2 regions of the Streptomyces sp. NPDC026394 genome follow, and region 1 is predicted to be linked to the other one. Evidence: riboswitches for the same ligand, from Rfam matches in the RefSeq annotation. Region 1 holds a riboswitch; the other holds the start of a gene.

Region 1 (5,660 bases):
CCGCTCGTCGCGGGGCCGTTCGTGCTGTCGTCCCCCGGCCCGCTGTTCCTCGTCGTGACGGCGCTGTTCGCCGTGGTGGCCGTGGGGCATGCGCGTCTGCCGGCGGTGGGGCCGGAGAAGGACCGGTCCAGCAGCGCACCGGCGTCCGGCCAGGGCCTGCTCACCGGTATCGCCGTCCTCCCCTTCGTCGCCAACGGCCTGGCGTTCTACCTCTACTTCCACTTCCAGCACTACCTCGCCGTGTACGCCGTCGAGCGGGCCTCCAGCGAGTTCTACAGCCTGGTGCTGCTGACCTGCTTCGTCCTGGTCATCGTCGTCCAGCCGCTCGCGTCGGGCGCCATCCGGCGGATGAGGTACCCCGTCGCGCTGGCGATCGGGTTCGCGGGCCTGGCCGCCGGGATGGCGGTCCTGGCAGCCGGTACGCGGACCGCCCTGCTGGCGGGCGGTGTCCTCATCACGCTCGGCGACATCGTGCTCTTCCTCAAGAACGACCTGGAGGCCCTGCGCCGCAGTCCGCGCTCGGACGCCGTGGTCTTCGGACAGCAGCGGCTCGCCGCCGGCCTGGGCGCCTGTGCCAGCGGCGTGCTGGGCGGGCAGCTCTACGGCTTCGGCGAACGCGCCGGGCACGCGGGCTGGTTCTGGCTGTTCGCCGCGGCCCAGTGCGTCCTGCTGCCGCCGCTCCTGCTCGCCCTGCGGCGCGGGCGCGGCACCGCTCCCGCCGACCTCACCCCCACCACCCCCCGCACGGACCTCACCGACCTCACGGAAGGAACACCGGTACCCGATGACGCACACGGGCGGATTCCAGGACGATGACTTCTGGACCGAGTTCTACGACTTCCTGTTCTCCGACGGGCGCCACGCCCAGGCCGAGGAGCTGCTCGACACCTCTCCCCTGCTGGCCTTCCCGGCCGGGGCCCGGGTGCTGGACCTGTGCTGCGGCCCGGGGGTGTTCACCGTTCCGCTCGCGCGCCGGGGATTCGGTGTGACGGGTGTGGACCGCAGCCCGGCGATGCTGGACCGCGCCCGGAAGCGGGCCGCCGACGCCGGAGTCTCCGCCCGGTACGTCCAGTCCGACATGCGGGAGTTCACCGAGCCCGGGGCCTTCGACGTGGTTCTCAACATGTTCACGTCCTTCGGCTATTTCGAGGACCCCGCCGACAACGCCCGTGTGCTGCGCACGATGCACGACTGCCTGGCGCCCGGCGGGACCCTGCTTCTGGACATGGCCGGAAAGGAACTGCTGGCCCGTAAGGTCACCCCGCCGAAGGTGGTGCAGCGCGGTGACGACCTGCTGGTGCAGACCGACACGGTGCTGGACGACTGGGCACGGTTGCGCAGCGACTGGGTGCTCGTGCGGGGCGACCGGGTGACGCGTACGAGCCTGGTCTGGTTCGTCTACAGCGCCGTGGAGTTGCGGCGGATGGCCGGGGAGGCGGGCTTCCAGGAGGTCGAGGTCTTCGGTGGCTTCGACGGCCGCCCGTACGACCAGGACGCCGAACGGCTGGTGCTCCGGGCGGTCCGCGCGGCGTGACCGGGGCGCCGGGCCGCACGGCCGGCCCGTCGCCCGCACACCGTAGACGGCGCGCGGAACCGTACGCGCGCCCTTTGCCCCCGGTCCGACCGACCGTAATATCACCTGGTCATCACCGCGACGGGAGACAGGAAGCCGGTGCGATTCCGGCGCGGTCCCGCCACTGTGACCGGGGAGTGACCCTTCATCAGGCAGATCGGGCCACCGCGCGCGGCGCGGGAAGGCCGGGGGGACGTCGATCCGGGAGTCAGGACACTGGCCTGTCGCGGGCCCGTTCCGAGGAGCGCGGACTCCGCAGGAGGCTCTACGTGTACGACGGCACGACCCGTCCCCCCTTTTCTTCCCCCGCCGCCCGGCGGCGCCGGTTCCGGCGCGTCGCGGCACCTGCGGTGGCCCTGGCCCTGTCCGCCGTCCTGCTGGGCGGCTGCGGCACGGCGCGGGACACCGCGGGTGACGCGGAGCCCGCGGCCACCGCGGCGAAAGGTTTCCCGGTCACCATCGACAACTGCGGCATCCGTACCACCTACCGGAAGCCGCCCTCCCGGGTCCTCACCATCCACCAGCACCCCGCCGAACTGATGCTGGCGCTGGGACTCGAGGACCGCATGATCGGCACCGCCTTCCCCGACTCGGCCGTCCTGCCGGAGCTGCGCAAGGACTACGAGGCGCTGCCGAAACTGGCGAAGAAGGAGCCGTCCTTCGAGACCGTTCTGGAAGCCGATCCGGACCTCGTCTACGGCGGGTACGCCAGCGCCTTCGCCGAGAACGAGGGCCGCTCGCGCAAGGCGTTCGCCGACGCCGGGATCAACACCTACCTCAACCGCGAGTACTGCGGGAAGAAGCAGGTGTCCATGCAGGACGCGTACGACGAGGTCCGCACCGTCGGCAGCATCTTCGGCATCCGGGAACGGGCCGACAAGCTGGCCGCCGACCTCAAGGCGCGGGTGGACCGGGCCACCGGGGCGGTCAAGGGCGCCCCCGCCGTACCGGTCTTCGTGTACGACAGCGGCGACAAGGCGGCCTTCACCGCCGGCGGCAAGAGCCTCGGCACCGAGATCATCCAGCTCGCGGGCGGCCGGAACGTGTTCGCGGACCTGGACAAGGTCTTCGGGGACGCGTCCTGGGAGCAGGTAGTCGACCGGAAGCCCGAGGTCATCGCGATCTACGACTACGCGGGGGCCGGGAGCGTCGAGCAGAAGAAGAAGTTCCTGCTGTCGCAGCCCGCGCTGGCCGACGTGCCCGCGGTCAAGAACAAGCGGTTCGTCGTCCTGCCGCTGACCGCGACCCTGGTGGGGGTGCGGCCGCCGTACGCGGTGGAGGAGCTGGCCCGCGCCCTGCACCCCGAGCGGTTCCGGTGACCGCCGCCGGGACGGCGGTCGTCCGCGAGCACCGGCACGAGACGCCGCCGCGCCGCCGGTCCTTCGCCGTCACCCTCGTCGTTCTCGGGGTGTTGCTGCTGGTCTCCGCCACGGCGGGGATGGCGATCGGGTCGGTGCACGTGCCGCCCGGCGAGGTGTGGGGCATCGTGACCCACGCGCTGGGCGCCGACCTGCCGGACCCGGGGTGGTCCCGGGCGCGCGAGACCATCGTGCTGGACGTACGGGCTCCGCGGGTGGCGCTCGGCGCGGTGACGGGCGCGGGACTCGCGGTGATCGGTACGGCCATGCAGGCACTGGTCCGCAACCCGCTGGCGGAGCCGTATCTGCTGGGTGTCTCCTCGGGGGCGTCCCTGGGCGCCGTCATGGTGATCGTCTTCGGGGTGAGCCTGTTCGGTCCGGTGTCGCTGTCGGCCGCCGCCTTCGCCGGCGCGCTGCTGACCCTGCTGCTCGTCTACACGACGGCGCGTACCGGCGGGCGCATCACCTCGGTACGGCTGGTGCTGTCGGGAGTGGCGATGGCGGCGGTCCTCACGGCGGTGATGGACATCCTGCTGCTGACCTCCGACCGGGGCAACGAGGCCCGGGCGGTCCTCGCCTGGACCCTCGGGGGCCTCGGCGGGGTGCAGTGGGGCACGTTGTGGCTGCCGGGCCTGGCGCTGCTGCTGGGCATCGCCGTCCTGCTCGTCCAGGCACGGTCGCTGAACCTGCTGCTGGCGGGCGAGGAGGCCGCCACCACGATGGGGCTGGACGTGGCCCGGTTCCGGGCCCGGATGTTCGTCCTGCTCTCGCTCGTCACCGGCGTCCTGGTGGCCGCGGCCGGACCGATCGGCTTCGTGGGCCTGATGCTGCCGCACGTGGTGCGCCTGTTCGTGGGCGGTGACCACCGCCGGGTGCTGCCCGCCGCCGCACTGGCCGGCGCGGTGTTCCTGATCTGGGCCGACATCGCGGCGCGTACCGTCGCCGCGCCCATGGAGATCCCCGTCGGTGTGCTGACCGCACTGTGCGGCGGACCGTTCTTCCTGTGGCTGATGCGCCGGGACGCCCGCCGTACCGTGCACCGAGGAGTGGCATGAGCGCGACCGAACTGACCGTCGACGGCCTCACGCTCACCGCCGGGGCACACCGTCTGGTGCGCGACGTGTCCCTGACCGCCCGGCCCGGCGAGGTGGTCGGCCTGGTCGGGCCCAACGGCAGCGGCAAGTCCAGCCTGCTGCGCGCCGTCTACCGGGTGCTGCGGCCCGACGCGGGGCAGGTCCGGGTGGACGGCACGGACGCCTGGTCGCTGCCGGTGCGGCGGCTGGCCCGCACGGTGGCCGCCGTGGTGCAGGAGTCGGCCGCCGACTTCGACCTGACCGTGCGCGAGGTCGTCGCGATGGGCCGCACACCGCACAAGCGGCTGCTGGACGGAGACAGCGCCGAGGACGCCTCACTGGTGGCGTGGGCTCTGGAGTCGGTGGACGCGGCCGGGCTGACGGACCGGTCCTTCGACCGGCTCTCCGGCGGCGAGCGCCAGCGGGTGCTCATCGCCCGTGCCCTGGCCCAGCGGCCCTCCCTGCTGGTCCTCGACGAGCCGACCAACCACCTGGACGTACGGCATCAGTTGACGGTGCTCGGCATCCTGCGCGGGCTGCCCGCCACGGCCCTGGTGGCACTGCACGATCTCAACCTCGCCGCGTACTACTGCGATCGCCTGTACGTCCTGTGCGAGGGGCAGGTCACGGCATCAGGGCCACCCGCCGAGGTGCTGACCGAGGAGCTGCTGGCCGAGGTGTACGGCGTGACGGCCGAGGTCACCGTCAGTCCGCGTACGGGTGCGCCGCAGGTGTCGTTCCTGCCCGGGGAACGCGACCGGCCGGCCGTGGCGGTGCCGGGGCCCTCCGGTTCCTGAGTGGCCGGGGCGGTGCCGGGGCAGTCGGATCGGGCGGTCGCGGGTCACTCGGGTTCCTGAGCGGCCGGGGTGGTCGCGGGTCACTCCGGTTCCTGGCCGGCCGGGGCGGTCGCGGGCGGCTCGTCCGGCCGGGGCCGCCCGCCGTCGTGTCCGGAGAGGACCACGGCCAGCAGCCCGACGATCACGGCGGCGGCAGCGGCCCGGCCCGCGGCCCGGGCCGTCCAGCGCAGCGGCGCGGCCTCCGCCTGCCGACCGGGCGCCCCCAGGCGCTCGGCCCGCCGCGCGGGACGCAGCAGCCGGAGCAGGAGCAGCACCGCGACGGGCAGTTGGAGCAGCCACAGGACGGTACGCGGCCACTCGTCGTACCAGACGTTGGTGCCGTACAGCAGCGTGTGCCAGACGCTCAGCACGTACACGACGATCACGAAGCGGTGCAGTCGGCGCCAGGCGTTCGCGCCGATGCGGTGCCGGACGTAGAAGAGCAGCCCCAGCGGGACGGCGAGATACAGGGCGCCCTGGCCGATGGGGATGGCCAGCTTGCCGGTCCCCGAGTCGTACCAGCCCGGCACGAACGTGTCGGCGAACGCCGACCACAGGCGCGCCACCCAGGCCGTCCCGCCCGCGTCGCGCACCAGTTCTGCACCGAACATCAGGGCGTGCGCGAGCATCAGCGCCATCGTCGTCAGGCTCGTGGTGCGGTGCCAGCGCTCCAGCACGGCCCGGGAAACCGGCAGCCTGCCGGGCCGGGGGCCGGACAGCAGCAACCCTAGGATGACCGTTCCCCACGACCAGAGCAGCCCCGACCAGCCGAACGCCTGGCTGAGCAGATACATCCAGTAGGTGCCGGGGTCGTTCATGA
Region 2 (5,660 bases), on a different contig from region 1:
GCGCTCAAGGTGGTGCTCGTACCGGAGTGACGCGGTCCGGTCCCGGGCCCCTCCGGCCGGACGACGAAGCCGGCCGGAGGGGCCGACCGTGCGGGCCGGCCGGCGGGGCCGTCAGGAGAAATCGACGGCGGCCAGCACCGGGCCGGCGGCCAGCAGGGCGTACTGGACCCACACGGTGTCGCGCCGTGCCCGGTAGCTCATCGGGACGGCGAGCGCGACCAGACCGGAGACGAGGGACAGCCACATGACCGTTTGGGCCACGCCCACCAGCGGTCCACTCGCTCCGTCGCCGCTGTGCGCCTGGTTGAGGACGATGATCGCGAACAGCACGTACGCGACGCCGAGCAGCGGGATGCCGAGGGCGGCGAACACCCGCAGGGCGGTCGTGGAAGGGGCGAACGGATCGGGCGCCGACAGGTCGGCGGAGGCGGGCGAAGGGGCTGGTGCGTTCATGGTCGTCAGCCTGCCCGGGACGGGACGGCGCGGTATCGGGTCGGGTACTCAGGGCCGGGCGGGCACGTACTCAGTGCCCGTCAGGTCTCGTACGGGGGGTCCGCCCGGCTGGAGGGGCCGTTGTCGAGGACCGTACTCAGAGGCCGCCCCTGGTGCCCGTCCCCAGCGGCCGTCTCCAGCGGCCGTCTCTAGTGGAACTGCTCCTCCTCGGTCGAGCCGCGCAGCGCGGTCGTCTCGGAGGCCGGGTTGACGGCGCCGGCGACCAGGTCGAAGTAACCGGTGCCGACCTCGCGCTGGTGCTTGACGGCGGTGAAGCCGTGCTGCTGGGCGGCGAACTCACGCTCCTGGAGGTCGACGTAGGCCGTCATGCCGTGTTCGGCGTAGCCGCGCGCGAGGTCGAACATGCCGTGGTTGAGGGAGTGGAAGCCGGCCAGGGTGATGAACTGGAAGCGGTATCCCATCGCGCCCAGCTCCCGCTGGAACTTGGCGATCTGGTCGTCGTCCAGCGCGGCGCGCCAGTTGAAGGACGGCGAGCAGTTGTACGCCAGCATCTGGTCGGGGTGGTGGGCGTGGATCGCTTCGGCGAACTCGCGGGCCTGGGCCAGGTCGGGCGTGCCGGTCTCCATCCACAGCAGGTCCGCGTACGGGGCGTACGCCAGGCCGCGGGCGATGGCGGGGGCCATGCCGTTCTCGACGCGGTAGAAGCCCTCCGCGGTGCGTTCCCCGGTGCAGAAGCGGGCGTCGTTCTCGTCGACGTCGCTGGTCAGCAGGTTGGCGGCGAGGGCGTCGGTGCGGGCGACGAGCACCGTCGGCACATCGGCGATGTCGGCGGCCAGGCGGGCCGCGCCCAGGGTGCGCAGGTGCTGGGAGGTGGGCACCAGGACCTTGCCGCCGAGGTGGCCGCACTTCTTCTCCGAGGCGAGCTGGTCCTCGTAGTGGATGCCGGCCGCGCCCGCCTCGATCATCGCCTTGGTCAGCTCGAAGGCGTTGAGCGGGCCGCCGAACCCGGCCTCGGCGTCGGCGACGATCGGCACCAGCCAGTCCGTCGTGTTTCCGGCCTCCTCGGCGGTGGCGATCTGGTCGGCGCGCAGCAGCGCGTTGTTGATGCGGCGCACCACCTGCGGCACCGAGTTGGCCGGGTAGAGACTCTGGTCCGGGTAGGTGTGACCGGCCTGGTTGGCGTCGGCGGCGACCTGCCAGCCCGAGAGGTAGACCGCCTGCAGACCGGCCTTGACCTGCTGCACGGCCTGGCCGCCGGTCAGCGCGCCGAGGGCGTGGAGGTAGTCCTGCTCGTGGAGTTGCCGCCACAGGCGCTCGGCGCCGCGCCGGGCCAGGGTGTGCTCCTCGCGGACGCTGCCGGAGAGCCGCAGCACGTCGGCGGCGCTGTGGGTACGGGTGGTGCCCTGCCACCGCGGGTCGGTCGCCCACCGCCGGGCCAGTTCCTCGGCCGTCTCGGTACCTGTCTGTGCCATGACCATCTCCCGGGTGTTCGCTCGGACCGCTGTGCTGAGCCGTGGACTGCTCTGTGGTGGTGGGTGGTGGGCTGCTGTGGTGGACTGCCGGTGAAGGGTGCGAATCCTCGGCACCGCGTGCACCGAGTGCCGTAGCAGCGCCACGAATTGCTGAGGTGCGGCCCGCCGGAGGTCCCGGTGGCGGGGTGAGCAATGCTGCCGGGGGGCCGCACCACCGACTCTGGCAGTGGCACTTGGTGCCATCAACGGTGGCCCGCAGCCAAGTTCTGCCCATCTTGTGGCACCTTTCTGCCAAGGTTGCGAAGGTCCGTGACCGCCGTACGGCGACTAGGGTGAGCCGGGCGGCAGCGACGGAGGGGACACCGTGAGCAAGATCTACGCCGGGGCGCGGCTGCGCCGGCTGCGGGAGGAGCGCGGGTTCAGCCAGGCGGCGCTGGCCCGCGTCCTGGCCATCTCGCCCAGCTACCTGAACCAGATGGAGCACGACTCACGGCCGCTGACCGTGCCCGTACTGCTGCGGCTGACCGAGACCTTCGGGGTGGACCCCGGCTTCTTCTCCGAGCGCGACACCAGCCGGATGCTGGCCGACCTGCGCGAGGCGCTCGCCGACGAGCTGGCCGCCGGCCGGATCTCCCCCACCGACCTGTCCGAACTCGCTTCCCGGCAGCCCGCGGTGGCGTCGGTGCTGCTCGGCCTCGGGCGGCGCAACCTGGCGCTGACCGAGCGGCTGGCGGAGGTGGCGGAGGGCCGGGACGGCGGCGGCACCGACCCGGCCGCGCCGCTCTCCCCGCACGAGGAGATCCGCGAGTTCTTCTACCGGCGGCAGAACTACCTGCACGAGGCCGACACCGCCGCCGAGGAACTCGCCGCCGAGCTGGGCATCCGCCCCGGTGAGGCGGGACGCGCCCTGACCGCCCGGCTCACCGGACGGCACGGCGTACGCCTCGTCGACACGCCCGACGGGCCGCTGCACCACTACGATCCGTCCGCCCGGGTGCTGCGCCTGTCGGCGGGACTGCGGCCCGGGCAGCGCGCCTTCCGCATGGCGACCCAGCTCGCGCTGCTGGAGGCCGGCGAGGAGCTGTCGCGGCCCGCCTCCGAGGACTTCGAGGAGGGCACGACGGCCTGGTCGCTGGCCAGGATCGGGATCGCCAACTACTTCGCGGCGGCGCTGGTGCTGCCGTACGGCCCGTTCCACGCCGCGGCCGAGGAGCTGCGGTACGACATCGAGCGGCTGACCGACCGGTTCGGCCTCGGGTACGAGACGGTGTGCCACCGGCTGAGCACCCTGCAACGGCCGCGCCGGCGCGGGGTCCCGTTCTCCTTCGTCCGCGTCGACCGGGCCGGCAACATGTCCAAGCGGCAGTCCGCCACCGGCTTCCACTTCTCCCGGGCGGGTGGTACCTGCCCGCTGTGGAACGTCTACGAGGCGTTCACCGCGCCCAGCCGTATCCACGTGCAGATCGCCGCCATGCCGGACGGCCGCCGCTACCTGTGGACGGCCCGCACCGTCACCCGGCACCGCGGCGGCTGGGGCGATCCGGGCAAGACCTTCGCCATCGGCCTCGGCTGCGAGATCCGGCACGCCTCCCGGCTGGTCTACTCCGACGGCCTCGACCTGGACAACGCCGGTGCCGCCATCCCCATCGGCATGGGCTGCCGGGTCTGCGAACGCCTGGAGTGCCCGCAGCGCGCCGTGCCGCCGCTCGGCCGTCCCCTGGCCATCGACGAGAACAGCAGCACGTTCGTGCCGTATCCGGTGCGGGAGGGCTGAGGGGTACGGGACGGCTGAGAGGCGTACGCGGTCCCAGCGGCCCGCCCCGGGGCACCCGGAAGATCACCGATCCCCCTGGACTTACTAGGACGTCCAACTATATGTTCGTGACGTAGGCCCGCGGTGCAGGGAAGCCGGTGCGAATCCGGCGTGGTCCCGCCACTGTGACCGGGGAGTGCGACGCCGAGCAACACGCCACTGACGCGGGTGCGTCGGGAAGGCGGGCGGCGCACGACGATCCGGAAGCCAGGATACCGGCCGCGGGTGTTGTTCCGTGTTGTCCACGAGGATGGAGCAGACACGCATGGCATCGGTGCGTACCCACAACCCAGGTGATCCGGCCCGGCCCGCGGCACCGCCCGCGCGCTGACGGTTCCACGCCTTTCGCGTCCCACGGCCCCGCCACGGTCCGCGCGCCATCCGCGCCGCCCGTGGGCCCGGCCGTGCCATCCCCGGATCTCACCTGACGAGAGCAGGCCCCCATGGTCCGAGAACTGACCCATTTCATCGGCGGCGAGCACGTACCGGGAACATCGGGCGCGCACGGCGAGGTGTACGACCCCAACACCGGCACCGTGCAGGCCCGGGTGCCGCTCGCCGGCCAGGCCGAGACGGCGGCCGCCGTCGCCGACGCCGCGGCCGCCCAGCCCGAGTGGGGCGAGTGGAACCCGCAGCGGCGCGCCCGCGTCCTGCTGAACTTCCTGCGCCTGGTGGAGGGCGAGCGGGACGCGCTGGCCCGGCTGCTGTCGAGCGAGCACGGCAAGACGGTCGCGGACGCGCACGGCGATCTCCAGCGCGGCCTGGAGGTGGTGGAGTTCGCGGCCGGCGTCCCGCACCTGCTCAAGGGCGAGTTCACCGACAACGCCGGTACCGGCATCGACGTGCACTCGCTGCGCCGCCCCATCGGCGTGGTGGCCGGGATCACCCCGTTCAACTTCCCCGCGATGATCCCGCTGTGGAAGGCCGCGCCGGCCATCGCCTGCGGCAACGCGTTCCTTCTCAAGCCGTCCGAGCGGGCGCCTTCGGTGCCGCTGCGGCTGGCCGAGCTGTTCCTGGAGGCGGGACTGCCGCCGGGCATATTCAATGTCGTCCACGGCGGCAAGGAGGCGGTGGACACGCTGCTGGCGGACCCGCGCGTCGAAGCGCTGGGCTTCGTCGGCTCGACGCCGATCGCCGCGCACATCTACGCGACCGCCGCCGCGCACGGCAAGCGCGCCCAGTGCTTCGGCGGCGCCAAGAACCACCTCATCGTGATGCCGGACGCCGACCTCGACCAGGCGGTGGACGCGCTGGTGGGCGCCGGGTACGGATCGGCGGGTGAGCGCTGCATGGCGATCTCGGTCGCCGTGCCGGTGGGCGAGGAGACCGCCGACGCGCTGGTGGCGCGGCTCAAGGAGCGGGTCGGCACGCTGCGCGTCGGCCGCTCCGACGACCCGCACGCCGACTTCGGGCCGCTGGTGAGCCGTGACGCGCTGGACCGGGTCCGCGCCTATGTGGACCTCGGCGTCACCGAGGGCGCGGAACTCGTCGTCGACGGACGCGGCTTCACCCTGCCCGGCCACGAGGACGGCTTCTTCGCGGGCGCGTCGCTCTTCGACCGGGTCACCCCGGACATGCGGATCTACCAGGAGGAGATCTTCGGCCCGGTCCTGTCGGTGGTACGGGCCGCGGACTACGAGGAGGCGCTGCGGCTGCCCACGGAGCACCCGTACGGCAACGGCGTGGCCATCTTCACCCGCGACGGCGACACCGCGCGGGACTTCAGCCGCCGGGTGGACACCGGCATGATCGGCGTGAACGTGCCGATCCCGGTGCCGGTCGCTTACCACACCTTCGGCGGCTGGAAGCGGTCCGGCTTCGGCGACCTGAACCAGCACGGCCCGGACGCGATCCGCTTCTACACCCGTACCAAGACCGTCACCTCGCGCTGGCCCCCCGGGGTCAAGGAAGGCGCGAGCTTC

Evidence for each region. A riboswitch is a leader RNA that binds a small molecule or an ion and turns the genes downstream of it on or off. The one in region 1 is predicted to bind cobalamin.
Region 2: another riboswitch for cobalamin. It lies ahead of ACZ4QV_RS23895 (CoA-acylating methylmalonate-semialdehyde dehydrogenase); the one in region 1 lies ahead of ACZ4QV_RS37395 (ABC transporter substrate-binding protein).

The regions. Positions count from the first base shown of each region.
Region 1 covers NZ_JBVHPX010000028.1:43,400-49,059, reverse strand. Annotated here, with positions in the region: gene ACZ4QV_RS37405 (MFS transporter) at 1-816, shown strand, start outside; gene ACZ4QV_RS37400 (class I SAM-dependent methyltransferase) at 785-1,534, shown strand; cobalamin riboswitch at 1,629-1,812, shown strand; gene ACZ4QV_RS37395 (ABC transporter substrate-binding protein) at 1,843-2,892, shown strand; gene ACZ4QV_RS37390 (FecCD family ABC transporter permease) at 2,889-3,986, shown strand; gene ACZ4QV_RS37385 (ABC transporter ATP-binding protein) at 3,983-4,801, shown strand; gene ACZ4QV_RS37380 (ferric reductase-like transmembrane domain-containing protein) at 4,882-5,660, opposite strand, start outside.
Region 2 covers NZ_JBVHPX010000010.1:239,729-245,388, forward strand. Annotated here, with positions in the region: gene ACZ4QV_RS23875 (zinc-dependent alcohol dehydrogenase) at 1-30, shown strand, start outside; gene ACZ4QV_RS23880 (hypothetical protein) at 112-453, opposite strand; gene aceA (isocitrate lyase) at 642-1,925, opposite strand; gene ACZ4QV_RS23890 (short-chain fatty acyl-CoA regulator family protein) at 2,290-3,699, shown strand; cobalamin riboswitch at 3,804-3,976, shown strand; gene ACZ4QV_RS23895 (CoA-acylating methylmalonate-semialdehyde dehydrogenase) at 4,182-5,660, shown strand, end outside.